One region of the Thioalkalivibrio sp. HL-Eb18 genome, then DNA from elsewhere that is predicted to be linked to it. Evidence: predicted binding sites of a transcription regulator. Region 1 holds the regulator's gene; each other region holds the start of a gene.

Region 1 (4,208 bases):
CGATACGGGCGAACTCCGGCGCATCGTCGGCAATCAGCCGGTGCCCGCGCGAGATCAGCTCCAGCGCCACCTCGCTCTTGCCGACGCTGGACGCCCCGCTAATCAGCACGCCGATCCCGAGGATCTCCATGAACACGCCATGGCGGACTTCGAAGTGGGCCAGCCGCTGCTGCAGGAAGTAGCGCAGCAGGGAGATAATCTCGTGGCTGCTGGTCGAGGAGCACAGGATCAGCGGCAGCTGCTCCTCGGGGACGTCCGGCATCTCCGAGAACGGACAGGTGTCCTCGGCGAAGATCACCGCGGTCGTGCCGGTGCGGGCCATCTCCAGGATCAACTGCTCGCGCTGTTCGTCGCTCAGCCGCGCGATATAGCGCGCCTCGAAATCACCGATGACCTGGATGCGGTTCGGCCGAATCAGGTTGAGGTGCCCGGCCAACGGCAGGTCGTCGCCATCACCGCCCACCAGGTTGCGGTCGGGGGCGACCTGCTCGCCGTGGACGTAGCGCAGGTCGAGGCGGTTGCCCATCGCCTGGATCAGGGATTCGACGGTGATGTCGCGCGCGATGCCGCCCTCTCCCAGTGCCTCGTTCATGCACGAGTCTCCGGCATCGCTGGCGCGGGGTGTCGTAATCGGGGAAGCGCTGCCGGGAGAGCCATGCTCAAGCGTCGCCGAAGGCCCGGGTCAGTTCACGCTCCAGGCCGTCGGCATCGCCGGCGCGGCGGAGCGCCGCAATATTGTCGGGCTGCGAGAGACCACGGGCCAGTTGCGCCAGGAGATCCAGGTGCGCACTGGTGGCCGCCTCGGGGACCAGCAGCGCGATCAGGATATCCACCGGCTCGTGATCCATGGCGTCGAAGTCGACCCCTTGGTCCAGCCGCAGGACCGCGACACGGGGGGCATCAAGCTCGGCCAGGCGCCCATGCGGGATGGCCACGCCATGCCCCAGACCAGTGGAGCCAAGCTTCTCGCGGGCAGACAGGGCCTCGAAGATGGCCCCGCTGGCCGGGCCGGCGGACTCCTCGCCGCCGACGGCCAGCAACTCGGCCAGGGTCTCGAGCGCCCGTTTCTGGCTGGAACACTCGGGCTCCAGCCGGATACGGTCGCGGGTGATCAGCTCGGCAATGGTCATTGCGTTACAGGGCCTGTTCGCGGTTGCGCTGGGCGCCCTCGGCGCGGTGATGGTCCTTGACCTTTTCCTTGTGCTTGATCAGCTGGCGATCCACCTTGTCGATCAGCCCATCGATCGCCGCATACATATCCTCGTGACTGGCTTCGGCGTGGATGTGATTGCCGCTGACCTGGAGATTGGCCTCCGCCTTGTTGTTCAGGTTCTGGTTTTTCTCGTGGGTCAGCACCACATGCACGTCGATCACTTTGTCGAAGTGGCGCTCCAGCTTGGCGAACTTTTCGTTCACGTAGTCGCGCAGGGCGTCGGTGATATCGACGTGATGGCCGGTCAGGTTGATCTGCATGGTCAGGCTCCTTTCTGCTTGGTTCCGCTGGGCATGCTCGCCATCTGCCGGCGTTCGCTGGAAGACGGTATGTGCATGGCCTCGCGGTACTTGGCCACGGTGCGTCGGGCCACATTAATGCCCCGATCCGACAGGATCTGGGCCAGTTTTGCATCACTCAGTGGCTTGTTCGGGGTCTCGCCACCAATCAATTCCCGAATCATGGCACGGATCGCGGTCGCCGAGCATTCGCCGCCGTCGGCCGTCCCGACATGACTGGAAAAGAAGTACTTGAACTCGAATACCCCACGCGGGGTGTGCATGTATTTCTGTGTGGTCACCCGCGAGATGGTCGACTCGTGCATCTCCAGGGCCTCGGCGATATCGCGCAGGATCAACGGCTGCATCGCGACCTCACCATGCTCCAGAAACCCCTGCTGGCGTTCGACGATGGCTTGGGCCACCCGCAGCAGGGTGTCGTTGCGGCTGTGCAGGCTCTTCAGGAACCAGCGCGCCTCCTGCAGCTGATCGCGCATAAACGCGCTGTCGCGGGCATCGGAGACCTGCCGCACCATGCCCGCATAGAGATCGTTGATGCGAATGCGCGGGGCAATCTCCGGATTCAGGTCCACACGCCAGCCATCGCGGTCATGGCGGACATAGACATCCGGCACGACGTATTCCGAAGTGGACTCGCTGATCTGGGCACCGGGCCGCGGGTTCAGGGTGCGGATCAAGTCCAGCGCCCGCGCCAGCTCGTCCGGGTCGCGTACCCCGGACTGGCGCTGCAGGGCCCGGTAGTCCCGCTTGGCCAGGCTCTCCATGCCGTTTTCCAGGATGGCTCGGGCCGCATCGCGTGCCGGGGCATCCGGCGCCAGATGGCGCAGCTGGATCTCCAGGCACTCGCGCAGGTCCCGCGCACCGACGCCCAGCGGGTCGCACTGCTGAATCCAGTGCAGCACCGCCTCGACCTCGTCGACCCCCACTGGTTCGTCCTCGCCCTGGCTGATCATCTCTGCCAGCGCCTCGAGGTCGCCGTCCAGATAGCCGTCCGGGCTGATCGCGTCGATCAGCGCCGCGCCGATGCGCTGGTCGCGTGGAGTCAGGTGGCTCAGATGCAGCTGCCAGAGCAGGTGATCCTGCAGCCCCTCGTCCTCGCCGTCGGAGGTATTCTCGAGCGGATCGCGATCATCCAGGCCGCGCGGGCTCGGGGCGGGCTCGTAGATGTCGTCCCAGCGGCTGTCGGTACTCAACTCCTCGGGGATCACGTCATCGCCGGCCGTGTCGGACTGCATGCGATCCCCGTCGACCCGTTCACCCCCTTCCTCCGGGCGCTCGGGCGGGGCCTCCTCGCCCTCGTCCTCCACCTGCTCGAGCATGGGGTTGCTTTCCAGCGCCTGCTGGATCTCCGCCTGCAACTCCAGCGTGGAAAGCTGCAGCAGGCGGATCGCCTGCTGCAGCTGCGGGGTCATCGTTAGCGTCTGCCCCAGCTGCAGATTGAGCCCGGGCTTCAGCATCGCGGTTTGAGGTCCATCGTGACCATTAAGATCATCTTAAAAGGACTCGTCGAGACATGCCCAAAGGAAGTACTCACAGCCGAAAGTTTTCGCCGAGATACACCCGGCGCACCTGGGGATCATCCAGCAGTTCCTGCGGGGTCCCCACGCTCAGGATGCGGCCCTCACTAAGAATATAGGCTCTGTCGCAGATTCCGAGGGTCTCGCGCACGTTGTGGTCGGAAATCAGCACGCCGATCCCGCGCTGGGCCAGATGCCCAATCACCGCCTGGATATCGCCCACGGAAATCGGGTCCACGCCGGCGAACGGCTCGTCCAGGCAGATAAAGCGCGGGTCACCGGCCAGTGCCCGCGCGATCTCGGCACGGCGGCGCTCGCCCCCGGACAGGGCAATCCCCGGGCTGTGGCGCACCGTCTCCAGCTGAAATTCCTCGATCAGGGCATCGCCGATGCGGCGACGTTCGTGGCGATCAAGCTCCGGCCGCAGCTCCAGCACCGCCTGCAGATTGTCCCACACGCTCAGCCGCCGGAAGATCGAGGCCTCCTGCGGCAGGTAGCCCAGCCCGGCCCGGGCCCGTGAATGGATCGGGGCCCGGGTGATGTCCCGGTCACCCAGCGTGATACGGCCGCGATTGGGCCGGATCAGGCCGACCAGGCTGTAGAAACAGGTGGTCTTGCCTGCGCCGTTCGGGCCCAGCAGGCCCACGACCTCCCCTGGTGCCAGATCAACGTCGACACGATCCAGCACCGTACGCTTGCCATAGCGCTTGGTCAGCTCGCGTCCGGTCAGATAGCCGGCCATCGGCGGGGGGTCGCCACCGGCCACTGCGGGCGCGCTGGTGTCGAGCTCGGTCATTCGTCGTCTTCGCGGGGCTGAATCGTGATGCGTACACGCTCGTCATCGGTCTCGCCACGCTCGGCCTCGATCACGTCCGTCTCCAGGTCGTAGACGATGCGCTTGCCGCGCGCCTCCTCGGCGGCCGTGACCACATGCGCCTGGTCGGTCAGGATCACCCGGTCCTCGTTCAGCAGGTAATCGATGCGCAGCGCGGTGGCGATGCGCATCTCGCCTGTTTCCGGGTCCGGGGATTCCAGCCGCGCGGGCTCGCCGTGGGCCTCCATCTCGTAGGGGCGCCGGTCACGACTGCGCACATAGACCTTGTCCGCCTCCAGCGTCATGTCCCCGCGGATCACCACCACATCGCCGGTATAGGTACCCAGGCCCCGGCGCTCGTCCAT
Region 2 (4,208 bases), on a different contig from region 1:
TATCCCGACGAGGCGGATGCCCTGGATCGGATCGTAGCTTCCTCCAACGTGCTGGACGTGACCTCGATGCGCCTGCTGGTGCGCAAGGACTCGCCGCATGCGCACCTGGTGCCGCGCATCGACAAAGTCCTGCGGGAGCTGGGGATCTGACTCCTGCGCTGGAGAGACGTTAGTCTTGCGGGGTAATCGCGGGTACAGGCCGGTCTTCGCCCCGCCAGTCGAACAGGATATGCAGGACCGGTTCGACCGCGGGGGGATATTCCGTCAGGGGGCCGGGCACCAGAAGACCGCGGTGCGAGGCCTCCAGGATCTGGGGCTCGGGGTGTCCTTCCAGTGACAGGGACTCGACTGGCACGACCCCGTCACCGACACCTTCGCTGGCGTCTTGCCACCATTCGCCAATGCGCTCGGGCAGGTTCTCGATACCGAACTGCTCGCTCAGGGACTGCAGGCTGGCCTCCATCGCCGGGGTGGGCTCGGGTACCACGCCGCCGATGATGCGCACGGGAATGCCCTCTGGCCAGGGACGCTGATTCAGGTCCGCGAGAAACTCGCTGTCGGGCCGCAGATCGATCTTGGCCGCGCCCGTGCCGTCGCGCAGGCCGGCGAAAAGCGAAAAGCGCTGTTCGCGAATGTCGGTGAGCCATTCGCGCACCTCGAGCCAGACACGCAGGCGTGCCCAGTCGGAGCCCTGGTTGGGGGTAGCGACCAGGATCACGCCGGCAATTGGTGGCCCTTCGACCCCTGGGTCTTCGCCTGTCGGGTGTCGCCAGCGGGTAACAAAATCGCGGATCACGAGCCCACCCATGCTGTGCCCCACCAGGATCACGGGCTGGTCGGTCTCCAGCGTTTCCCAGTACTCGGCCAGGAGATCGGCGCTGTGATCAATCGCCTGGTCGTTCGGATAGCGAAACTCCCAGCCGTTGATCCCTGCGGTATCGAGGGCGGACGCCAGCGTGTCCCAGATATCGCCGGGCTCGTCGAGCCCGTGCAGCATCACGACTTCGGGGGGGGCGCTGTCATCGAATACCGTGGATCGCGGGACAAAGCCGCGAAGCTCGTCGGGCAGTTCCATGACCTCCGGAAACCATTCGTGCAGGCGGTCCTGGACCTCCACACGCAGCTCGCGCTCCTGTTCCGGGTGCTGTTCCGTCCAGGTCACCCAGGCGATGAACGCGAGAAGCGGCAAGCCGAGCAGGACGGCGGCGGCGTACAGCCGCTTGCGGGAGAGTCTTTTGCGGCGCGGGTCGCGGTTCATATTCCCTAACGATTGAGCATGCGGGGGTGGATCGCAAGCCTGGCGCGGTGTCGGATGTGGCGAACGGGGCACGGGGTATGCGAGGCGTGATGTGTATCATGCCCCGTACGATTGTTGTCGGAGTGTCCGCATGCGTCATTCGCCGCTTTTGTTGTTGCTGTTTCTGCCGTTCTTTCTCTCCGCCTGTGCGGGCCTGGATGTCCGCGACTTTGGCCTGAATGGGGAGGGGAGTGGTGGTGACCGGGCGGAAGACGCGATCCGCGAGGCCCTGCGAGTCGGCACCGAACGGACCGTGGAGCGTACGGGGCAGGAAGACGGCTACTGGGGCAACCAGGCCATCCGGATCGGTCTGCCACAGGAGTTGCGGCAGGCCGGGGATATGCTGCGCAGTGCCGGGCTGGGCAGCCAGGTCGACGATCTCGAGCGGCGCATGAACCGGGCCGCCGAGGCGGCCGCACGAGAGGCGGCCCCGGTGTTCGTGAGCGCGATACGGGGCATGCAGCCGTCCGACGTTCACGCGGTACTGCGCGGTGATGACGATGCCGCGACTCAGTACCTGCGCGGTGCGTCCGAGTCGGATCTGCGCGAGCGCTATGCGCCCGTGGTGCGCGAGCACATGGAGGGCGCCGGGGTGTACCGGGTGTACCAGCCGCTGCGCGACGCGGCCAGCCGTATCCCCGGCCTGGCCGATCTGGATGTGGACCTGGATCGCTATGTGACCGACCACGCACTGGACGGTCTGTTTACCATCCTGGCGGACGAGGAACGTCGCATTCGCGAGGACCCGGCCGCGCGCACGACGCAACTTCTGCGGGAGTACTTCGGCCCAAGCTAAACCTGACGCCGAGCAGAACGGTGGGCCCCGTGGCATTGCGCCTGGGGCTTTTTTGCAGGTGAAGGACCTTGTCGGTGTTGACCGAGGCGGGGAGTGGGTCGGAGCGACACGGGTCGGGGCGATGCATGTGTCTGAATGACCCACTTCTGGATGTGATGGAGTTCCATTCGGTCAAGGCATCCAAGTGCGGGAACCGCATGAGGGCGCGATATGCAGCATTCAGGACAAATTGGCACGGAGGCTGCAGCGTTTCAGACCAGACGGCCCGTGCATGGCGACGGGCTATCGCAATCCAACCGATCTGATGAAGCAGGAGGCGCAGCATGGGACACAAGACCGCTACCGCATATTCGATCGCCCTGGCTTTCGGGCTCGCATTGGGTGGCACGGGCATCGTGGCGGCGGATGATCCGAATGTGTTCGAGCAGGAATGGACCGATGATCCCCAGATGTCTGCCGAGGACGTCAGTGAGAGCGACCTGGAAAGCTTTCTGGCCGCCGCGGAAGCCGCCCAGGACATCCGCGCGGAATACGCAGATGACATCGCGGAAGCAGAAGGCGAGGAAGCCCAGGAGCTGCGCGACGAGGCCAATGACGAGATGGTCGCCGCGATTGAGGATGAAGGGCTGACCGTCGAGGAATACCAGGAGATTGCCTACCTGATCGATAACGACAGCGACCTCGGTGAGCAATTCGCCGAGATCGCGGAGGGTTCGTAACCTCCGGGAGTACTACGCCCGATATCTCCCAGGACCCCGGCGGCGGCGCTGTGCCCGCCGGGTTTTTTTACGCGCGTGTTGCCTCCGGCGTTGGGGGATGGTCCGGATCGACGTTGTCGATCATCAGGAGCGAGGGGATCTGGTCTGCGGTCAGCGGCCGCGCAAAATAGAACCCCTGAATCAGATCGAAGCCGAGTTCCTGGCCGCGCTCGACCTGTTCGAGGGTTTCGATGCCCTCGGCGACCATCTTCAGCCCGAGGGAACTGGCCAGCAGTACGATGCCTCGTGCGAGATCTTCGGCCGAAGGGTCATGGCCGAGACGGGACACCAGCTGCCGGTCGAGTTTAAGCGTGTCGATCGGGAAGCGGTTGAGGTAGGCGAGGGACGAATACCCAGTGCCGAAATCATCGATGGCAAGATGCACCCCCAGATGTTTCAGGGCCTCGAGGGCGGGCTCGGCATCCTCCAGGGCGAGAACGCTCTCGGTGAGTTCGATGGTTAGCAGTTCAGGCGGCAGGTGGTGGCGATTGAGTGCCGACGCGACGTCATATGCGAGCTCGGGGCGAACCAGGTCCCGGGCGGAGAGATTGATCGCGGTGTACCAGGGTCCGCGGCCCTGCTCCCGCGCGAGGGTCGCCCATTCCTCGGTCTGCCGGCAGCCTTCGGCGATTACCAGTTCGCCGATGTCATGGATCAGGGAGGAGTCCTCCGCCACGTCGAGAAAGTCCGCTGGAGCGAGTTCGCCGTGTGCGGGGTGCTGCCAGCGAATCAGCGCCTCGACCCCGACAAAACGGCGCTGGCGGAGCGAATAGATCGGCTGGTAGCGCAGAAAGAATTCGTTGTGTTTCAGCCCTCGGCGGATGTCGAACTCCTGGCGCATGCGCCGGAGCTCTTCGGTGACCGGGTGCAGCGCGGGAATGACCAGCCAGGCCATCAATTGCCCGATGCCGACGAAGAAGGCAGTGCGCGTCAGCCAGCGTTCCGTCTCCTGTGCGGTAGCGGCCGCGACATCGACATAGGTCAGCGGACCGGCGAGTACGCCGGCCACCAGTGCCACGATGAGGGCGGCGCCGGGACCGAAGCGCGCGGCGGCAAACAGGATGGGCACGTAGTAGAAGTGCGGCACGATGCTGTCGGCGCCACCCGCCAGGTACGGCATTAACCAGGAGATCAACAGGCCGGCGACGATGATCAGCGTCGCGGATAAAAAGGACATCCCGACCCAGGCGCGAAGCGTGGTTCGAGCCAGATAGTCGGAATACCGGATATTCGCGGCCAACGGTTGTACCGACTCGAACCTGGACATCGCGAGGCATCCTTTGGCCTTCCTGGCCGGCGTTGCGCCCTGTCGGGGCAGAGCAAGTATGGCGGCGCGGTCGCGGATCCTCAGCGATAA
Region 3 (4,208 bases), on a different contig from region 1:
CCGGCGACGATATTGAGCACCGTCGACTTGCCGCAGCCGGAGTGGCCGATGATGGAGATGAACTCGCCACGGTCCACGTGCAGGTCGACATCGCGCAGCACCTCCGTGGCCGAAGGGCCCTCGCCGAAGGTCTTGTGGACGTGTTCGATGGAGAGGTAGCTCGTCATGATGTTTCTCCTGTGAGGGGCCGGCTCAGCCGGCCTGCGTGCCGCGGGTAACCCAGTGGCCGACGATGGCAACCAGACGGTCGAGGAAGAAGCCGACCAGGCCGACGTAGACCAAGGCCAGCACGATGTCGCTGAGCATGGAGGCGTTCCAGGCATCCCAGATGAAGAAGCCGATACCAACCCCTCCGATCAGCATCTCGGCGGCGACGATCGCCAGCCAGGCGAGGCCGATGCCGATGCGCAGACCGGAGAAGACATACGGCGCGGCGGCCGGGAGCATGATCTTGGTGAAGTACTCAAGACCGTTCAGGCGCAGCACCCGGGCCACGTTCACGTAGTCCTGCGAGATGTTCCGGATGCCGACCGAGGTGTTGATGATGATCGGCCAGATCGCGGTGATGAAGATCACGAAGATGGCCGACGGATTGCTGGCCTGGAACGCGGCCAGGGAGATCGGCAACCAGGCCAGCGGCGGCACGGTGCGCAGCACCTGGAAGATCGGATCCAGTCCGCGCATCGCCCAGGTGGACTGGCCCACCAGCACACCCAGACCCACCCCGGCGACCACCGCCAGCAGATAGCCGTAGGCCACGCGCTCGAGGCTGGCCAGCAGCTGCCACGCCATGCCGACGTCGTTGCCGCCGTAGTCATAGAAGGGATTGACGATCAGTTCCCAGGTGTCGGTAATCACCTGACTCGGGGCGGGGAGAAGGGCGCCCGGGGAGGACGCCATCATCTCCCAGATGAGCAAAAAAAGCGCCGTAACGACCAGCGGCGGCACCACCACCGCGGCTGTATTGCGCAGGCGCCGGGCCCAGGCCTCGGGGGCCACCGCGGCGCTTGCGCCGCCGGGCCTGGCCGCCGGGGTGGCCGGCTGGCTTTCCAGCGGCCGGCCCTGTGTCTTGCCCTCGCCCGCCGAGCGTTCGCGCTCGGCGCCGAAGGTCATGGTGCGGTCCAGAATGGCACTCATCACGAAATCCTCTTGAATCGTCGGTACAGGTGTCGTCGGGCCACCGCGTCAGGACGCGATGTCCTTGATCTCCAGGCTGTCGAGGTAGGCCTGCGGGTCTTCCGGGTCGAAGACCTTGCCGTCGAAGAATTCCTCCTTGCCGCGCGAGGTGGATTCAGGGATGTCGGCCGAGTCGATGCCGAGCGTGTCGGCCGCCTCGCGCCAGATGTCCTCGCGGTTGACCTCGTCCACCAGGGCCTGCATGTCGAGGTCAGGCGGCAGGTAGCCCCAGCGGATGTCCTCGGTGAGAAACCACAGGTCGTGGCTCTTGAAGGGATAAGAGGCCTGATCGTTCCAGTAGCGCATGCGGTCGGGGTGGTCCTCGACCACGCGACCGGTGCCGTAGTCGAAGTGCCCCTGCATGCGGTCGATGATGTCGCCGTACGGGGCATGGATGTAGCGCCGGCGCGAGCAGATCTCGGCGACCTCCTCGATATTCGCCGGATCCTCGCAGTACATCTGCGCCTCCATCACCGCCATGGTCAGGGCGCGGGCCGCATTCGGGTTCGCCTCCACCCAGTCCGCGCGCATGCCCAGTGCCTTCTCCGGATGGTTGTGCCAGAGCTCGCCGGTGGTGTTCGCGGTATAGCCGATGCCCTGGTTGATCAGCTGCATGTTCCAGGGCTCGCAGACACAGAAGGTGTCCATGGAGCCGACGCGCATGTTGGCGACCATCTGCGCCGGCGGCACGACGATGGTGGAGATGTCACGGTTCGGGTCGATCCCGCCGGCCGCCATCCAGTAGCGAATCCACAGATCGTGGGTACCGCCGGGGAAGGTCATCGCCGCGCGCACCTCGTCGCCCCCGGCGCGCTTTTCCGCCAGCGCGGTCTTGAACTCGTCGGTATCCAGGCCGACCTTCAGATCGGCGTACTCATCGCCCACCGAGATGCACTGCCCGGCCAGATTCAGCCGCGCGAGGATTGCCATCGGCGTACCGCGCCGGTGGATCAGGTACGGCATCGGCGTCAGGATGTGCGAGCCGTCGATCCCGCCGCGCCGGGAACCCAACTCGAGGTTGTCGCGCACCGTGCCCCAGGAAGACTGCTTCAGCACCTGCACGTCGGGCATGCCGTGGTCCGCGAAAAATCCCTTCTCCAGTGCGACGAACAGTGGCGCGGCATCGGTCAGGGCAATGAACCCCAGCTTCGCCTCGGTGGTCTCCGGCTTCCCGTTGCCGGCCTTCGCATAGCCCCAGGGCGCAGCCCCGGAAACGCCCAGCGCGGTCGCACCGATCCCGACGGCCATACCGCCCAGGAAACGACGGCGCGACAGGCCAGCGGTGTTCTTCGTGTCATGCGTGTGATCGGTCATTGCGGGTTCACTCCCCTTGTCAGCCAACTCATCCAAAAACGAAAAAAGGCGTCGCATCAGCCCGGCCGCTTGTGCAGCCGGGTGATGGACGCCTTTGTCCAGTCCCGTGGGAGGCCCGGTCATCGGGTCTCCCTGTTGTCAGGCGACGAACCGCCATTGGCTCGTCTTGCCGATACTCCTGCAGGAGGTGTGCCAATTAGCCGTTACTAATCGACCCCACGGGCCAGAATCGCCACGTGGCGCGGAAAATTCGGATAGTTTCGAAAACCGGGTCGAACGCTTGCGGGAAGCCCCAAGTCCGGAAGCCGACCCCTAAGGCACCAGCCTGGGGCGCACTTGCGGTGCACTTGACCTGCAATAGTGCGCCGCCAGGGGGCGACCTAACCCGCCGTAGGAGCCGCCTTGGCGGTGAAGCCCTTGCCCGCGCCGGACTTTGGCAGGGGCTTCGCCGCCAAGGCGGCTCCTACAGGCCCTTCGTCAGCAGGTCGGACATCGCAACGGTCGCTTCGGCAACCTCGGCCAGGCGCCGGTTCTGGTTCATCGCGGTCTGGCGCAGGAGCTTGTAGGCCTGATCCTCGCTGAGGCCGCGGTGCTGGATCAGCAGCGCCTTGGCGCGCTCGATGGTCTTGCGTTCGGCCAGGGCCTGGCGTGCCGCATGCAGTTCGTCCTCCACCGACTGCAGCCGGGTCGCCTGGCGCTGCACCAGGTCCATCACCGAGTGCCCGACGATCGGGACGTTGAGTACGGTCTCGCCCTCCTCCTGCGTGCTCTCCAGGCCCTCCGGCGCGCCGAAGAACACCGCATACGGGACACTGTCGCGCAGCTCCGACTCGGCGAGTTGCTCCACCCGGTCACGCACGGCACCCAGGTCCGCGCGATCCGCCGTGATACGTGCCGAACAGCGCTCGTTCAGGTGCATCTCCAGCAGGTCCTCGATCTCCTTCATCGCGTCGATGCGCGCGGTGGTGCAGGCAAACCAGGCCTCGGCGGGGGCCGGGTCTGGGCGGGGATCGCCCCGGGAATCGTCTTGGGTGCAGGCCTGACGGCGCAGGCGCTCGACCTCGGCCACGAAGCCCGCTCCCTGCAGTGCCTGCCAGGCCAAGCAGGCAGGCTCCGGAGCAAACTCGGAGAAGATCCGGAACGATCGCTCCTGCGTATCGATCCGGTGCAGCAGGGACTGGCGCAGTTCGCCATCAAACGCGCCCCCGCCAAAGCCGGCGGCCCCGATCGCGCGTTCCTGGCCCGCCAGTTCCTTGCCCTGCATGAAGTTCAGCAAAGCCACCAGGGCCCGCGAGACCTCCGGATCGGTGGCCGAATCAGCGGCCTCGAACACCACGGCCAGCAGCGACCGGATCAGCTCGCTGAAACCGCGCATCGCCTCCATCGGCGAGAGCGTCCGTTCGCTGACCTCCGCCCGCAGGCTGGGCAGACCCGACAGGCCATGCAGGGCCAGCGCCATCCGCCCCAGCAGGCGACTGCGAGCGTGGGCACAGGCCCCCGGCTCCAGCCAGCCATCGAGGTGTTGGCGAAACGCTCGTGCGGTGGTATCGGATTCGGCTCGGTACTGCGCCAGCTCGTCCGCATAGCGTTGGCCACCGGAGCCGATCCAGAGGCTGGAAGCGCCGCGTTCGCGCTGGAGCTGATGCACCAGCGCGCGGATGCGCCCGACCAGCTGTACGGCCTCCAGCAGGCGCTCCAGGCTCACGACCTCGCACTTG
Region 4 (4,208 bases), on a different contig from region 1:
GCGACCGATCTCCATCGAGATGGTGACCGGCACATCCAGCACCATCTGCAGATTGATGTCCTCGGCCGACATACCGGCCGATGCCGCCAGCTCCTCCGGCTTGAGCGGTTCTGCTTCCGGATCAGGCTTGTGCTTGCGCTCCCTTTTCTCCGCCCCCATCAGGGCATCGGCCGATTCACTCACGCCACTGCTCGCCTGGGCCTGATTCAACAGTTCGTCCGGATCGGCGGCCGGCTCGCCGTCGGTGTCCTTCTGCTCGGCCAGCGCTGCGGCCCATTCGTCCGCCAGGGCATCCTGATCGTCTTCGGAATCGCCCGACTCGGCTTCTTCAGTCGCCTCGGTCGTGACATCGCCCTCCTCCTCGGAGGCCTGATTTTCGTCGTCTTTCTTCTGGTCTTCGGTGTCTGCCATGGGTGCAGCCCTCTATCGCTTGATAATGCGATCCGTCACCTGGATCGCATTCTTGCCATCGGATACGCCAAACTTCCCTCGAAACAGAGGGATATCTTCGACTTTCAAGGTCACGGTCTCGGGGAGAGTGATCGGAATGATGTCGCCCGGCTGGATGTCGAGCAGCTCCTGCACCGTCACTTCGGTCTCGGTCAGGGTGGAGCTCACCTCGACTTCCGCGTCCTGGATCTCTTCTTCCAGCGCCTTCATCCAGCGCTGATCCACATCGGTACGGTCCGATTGCAACCCGGTGTCCAGCTGCTCGCGGATCGGCTCGATCATCGAGTACGGCAAGGTAAAATGCAGATTGCCGCCACCACCATCGAGCTCGATATGAAACTCGCTGATCACGACGATCTCGGTGGGCGAGACGATATTCGCGAACTGCGGGTTCACCTCCGAGTTCAGGAACTCGAAGCGCAGATCCATCACCGGCTGCCAGGCCTTGACCATGTCCTCGAATGCGCCTTCGAGGATGCCGTGGACCACGCGCATCTCCATCGGCGTGAAATCACGTCCCTCGATGCGCGTGTGGTAGCGGCCATCGCCCCCGAAGAAGTTGTCGACCAGGATGAACACCAGCTTCGGGTCGAACACGAACAGACCGGTCCCGTGCAGCGGATGGGCCCGCACCAGGTTCAGGCTGGTCGGCACGAACAACGAGTGCATGTACTCCGAAAACTTCGAGACACGGGTGCCCACCACTGAGAGTTCCGCGGAGCGACGCAGCATGTTGAACAGGCGTACCCGGAGGTGTCGTGCAAAGCGCTCGTTGATCATCTCCAGCGTGGGCATGCGCCCACGCACGATCCGATCCTGCGTCGCGAAGTTGAACTCGCGGGCCTCTCCGTCATTCGGAAACGGGTCATCCGTTTCGATATCGCCGTCGTCGACGCCATGCAGGAGGGCGTCGATTTCGTCCTGGCTGAGAATGTCGGTCTGCGCCATGGTTGTACCTACTGCATGACCAGTTCGTTAAAGCGCACCGCTTCCACATCATGTGGTGCGTCCCGCTCCTCGAGGATCTCGGCGATCGCCTCGCGCAGCTCCTCGGCGAGCGATTCCTTCCCGTCACGCGTATTGAGGTCGTCGTAGTGCTTCTCTCCAAGCAGGCCCAGCACATCATTGCGAACGGCCGGCATATGCCGCTCCAGCGCTGCAATCACCTCGGGGTCGGTTGTCACCACGCTTAGCTCGACCCGGAGATAGCGAATGCGTCCGGGCCCATCAATGTTCACGGTCATCGGCTCCAGCCCGTGATAGTGACGCTCGGCAGGGCCTTCTTCGCCCGTCTCTTCCTCGCCACCGGCGGACAAGAAAAACCACGCAGCCGCCGCGCCGGCGCCGGCGAACACGAGCACCAGCAAAATGACAATCCAGATCAGCCCCTTCTTGCCCTTTTTGCCGGCGCCTTCTTCACCCAGTTCGACTTCCTTCTCCGCCATTTCCCACCCTCGAGATTCGTGAATCCGTCCATGTTGACGGCACGGGATCGCGCTGACTATTGCCTGAACTCATAGCAAAGGCAGTGCCAATATGGGTTTAGTTAATGATTTCCGTCACTTAAGGGGAACAAAAAAGATCACTGGAGGGGGATAGCCAGGAACAAAAAAGGGAATCGTCAAGATTCAGCCGCCCCGAACCCGGCAGAAGACGGGATCTTGGCGGCACAACAACAGGGGATGGAAACGACCGTGCGCGTTCACGCACCCGGTCTGCTGCGAACGGACTTACTCAGGCGAACAGGTCGAGCCGGCGGTTCAGGATCGAAAGGGTGCTACCCGTAGCCTGCTCGTCCTCGGCCTCGGGCCCATCGGCCTCGTCCCCGGCCCGCTGCCCGTCAGCCAATGGCTGCTGGCCTTCGCGCTCCTCGGCCGCCTGATCGGACACGGTCGCATCCTCAAGCGTGAGACCACTCTGGGCGAGACTCTCGCGCAGGCGGGGCATCGCCGCCTCCAGGACCTCGCGCGTCACCGGATTTGCGCTGATGAACTGGACCGTCGCGCGATCGCCATCGACGTTCAGGCGCACATCGAGCGTCCCCAGTTGCGGGGGATGCAGTTTGATCTCCGTTCGGCCGCCCTGCGCTCGCGCGAGCATGCGCATCTGATCCGTCAGTTCGCGCTCACCACCCGGCTGCAGCAGCCGCGCAAGGTCCAGGCGCAGCGAGCTGCGCGAACCCTCGCTGGCTTCTGCGGCTTGGGCATGCGCCGGCAGAATGCCGGCCAGGGGCTCGGCGCGCGCCAGTCCCCTTTGCGTCTCGGAGCCCTGGGACATCCATTGCGCCAGCAGTTCCAGCACATTTTCGCGCGAAAGGCGACTGTTCGGACCCAGCAGCTCGGTACCCGCCACGCTACCCGAACCAGTCGAGCCAGCCGGGCCCTGGCTGGACTCGAGGAACAGCCGCATGACCGCCGCCGGCAACGGCTTGATCTCGCGCGCACCACCGCTTTCATCGGCGCGGTCCATCCGCGCAACGGGCGGATCGGGGCGATCATCGACTGCCGTCATAAGCGCGGCCAGCGGCAAATCCTTGCCGCCCGGCTCGACCTCGAGGGCCAGTTCTCCCTCGTCCATCAGGGACTGCAAGCGGGCCAGCATGCCCTCCAGATCGAGCCCCTCAAGCTCCTCCTCACCGACGCCCAGATCGACCAGCAGCGCCTCAAGCTGCGGCCGAAGAATATCGAGGAAGCCCTCGCCGTCTGCGGTTTTCAGCTCCTTCAGCCCTTCGAGGCCTTCGAGCGCCTGAAGGTCCTTGAGGTCACTGCCACCCCCCAACAACTGCAGGAGCGGCATCATCCCCTGACCGGCATTGCCTGTCGCGATCATCAATGGATCCTCTGATTCATTGCCCGGCTCGCAGCCGTTGCCGGGCATTCCTGGTCAGCTTATTCAAGATTCTTGCCAGTCCTGGTGCGCAGCCTGCGCGCGCGTGTGCACTTGCCGGGTCGCCCACATGTCCTGCTCATGCTGGCGACGGCGGTCGGCCTCTCGCTCCTGTTCTGCAATGCGGCGCTCCAGGAGCTTTTCCAGGGACATCACCGCCCGGTGGCGGAGCAGCCACTCCTGGCGTGCCTGCTCCGCCTGGGCACCCGCGGCCTGCGCGCGAAGATCCTGCTGTTCCAGGGCATGCCGCAACTGATCCCGCATCCCGGAAAGCCACTTGAGCTGATTTGTGTCGTCGGGCAGTGGCGCGCGGAGATACTCGAGCTGATAGCCCTCCAGCTGAGTCCGCTGGGTCTCGACAGCGTCCAGTTGTTGCAGTCGCGCCCCCAGTTGGCGCGTGGCTTCACTTTCCTCGATGCGTCGCAGACGCAAAAGACGTTCCAGCCGCCGAGAATCCATTTCAGGCGCCCCCGATCAAGGCCAGGAGTTCGTCGCGGGCCTGATCAAACCCGACCGCCTCGTCGCGGCCCTGTCCAAGATAGGCCTCCAGCCGCTCGTGCATCGCCACCGCTTCGTCCAGATGGGTATCCGCCCCCCTGCGGTAGGCGCCCACGGCAATCAGGTCGCGGTTGCGCATGTAGGTCGAGGCAAGATCCCGGAAGCGCCGGGCCGCCTGCTCGTGCTCCGGCGTGATCAGCGCGCTCATCACTCGCGAGACCGACGCCGACACGTCGATCGCGGGATAGCGCCCGGTCTCGGCGATCTCGCGCGACAGGACCACGTGCCCATCGAGGATCGCACGCGCCGCATCCACGATCGGGTCGTTCTGGTCATCCCCCTCGGCCAGCACCGTATAGAACGCCGTGATCGAA

Evidence for each region. Region 1 encodes sigma-54, which starts transcription at its own class of promoters, with help from an activator protein. Its sites were predicted from a motif close to TGGCANGNTNCNTGCTT; they were not measured.
Region 2: F813_RS0107495 (DUF4168 domain-containing protein) is a predicted target of sigma-54. The motif match lies at 2,324-2,340, and genes of this name have one in related genera.
Region 3: F813_RS0111470 (CmpA/NrtA family ABC transporter substrate-binding protein) is a predicted target of sigma-54. The motif match lies at 2,669-2,685, and genes of this name have one in related genera.
Region 4: fliL (flagellar basal body-associated protein FliL) is a predicted target of sigma-54. The motif match lies at 1,968-1,984, and genes of this name have one in related genera.

What each region holds. Positions count from the first base shown of each region.
Region 1 is NZ_KB822966.1:53,629-57,836, reverse strand. Features, by position in the region: gene hprK (HPr(Ser) kinase/phosphatase) at 1-592, opposite strand, end outside; gene F813_RS0106825 (PTS sugar transporter subunit IIA) at 660-1,130, opposite strand; gene hpf (ribosome hibernation-promoting factor, HPF/YfiA family) at 1,135-1,473, opposite strand; gene F813_RS0106815 (RNA polymerase factor sigma-54) at 1,476-2,969, opposite strand; gene lptB (LPS export ABC transporter ATP-binding protein) at 3,043-3,771, opposite strand; gene lptA (lipopolysaccharide transport periplasmic protein LptA) at 3,822-4,208, opposite strand, start outside.
Region 2 is NZ_KB822967.1:29,873-34,080, forward strand. Features, by position in the region: gene F813_RS0107480 (ABC transporter substrate-binding protein) at 1-150, shown strand, start outside; gene F813_RS0107485 (lecithin--cholesterol acyltransferase) at 170-1,258, opposite strand; gene F813_RS0107490 (DUF4197 domain-containing protein) at 1,389-2,093, shown strand; gene F813_RS0107495 (DUF4168 domain-containing protein) at 2,417-2,812, shown strand; gene F813_RS0107500 (bifunctional diguanylate cyclase/phosphodiesterase) at 2,880-4,118, opposite strand.
Region 3 is NZ_KB822975.1:28,478-32,685, forward strand. Features, by position in the region: gene F813_RS0111460 (ABC transporter ATP-binding protein) at 1-167, opposite strand, end outside; gene ntrB (nitrate ABC transporter permease) at 193-1,137, opposite strand; gene F813_RS0111470 (CmpA/NrtA family ABC transporter substrate-binding protein) at 1,186-2,490, opposite strand; gene F813_RS0111475 (nitrate regulatory protein) at 2,954-4,208, opposite strand, start outside.
Region 4 is NZ_KB822971.1:24,696-28,903, reverse strand. Features, by position in the region: gene fliN (flagellar motor switch protein FliN) at 1-411, opposite strand, end outside; gene fliM (flagellar motor switch protein FliM) at 424-1,398, opposite strand; gene fliL (flagellar basal body-associated protein FliL) at 1,407-1,895, opposite strand; gene F813_RS0109770 (flagellar hook-length control protein FliK) at 2,185-3,279, opposite strand; gene F813_RS0109765 (flagellar export protein FliJ) at 3,343-3,795, opposite strand; gene F813_RS0109760 (FliI/YscN family ATPase) at 3,797-4,208, opposite strand, start outside.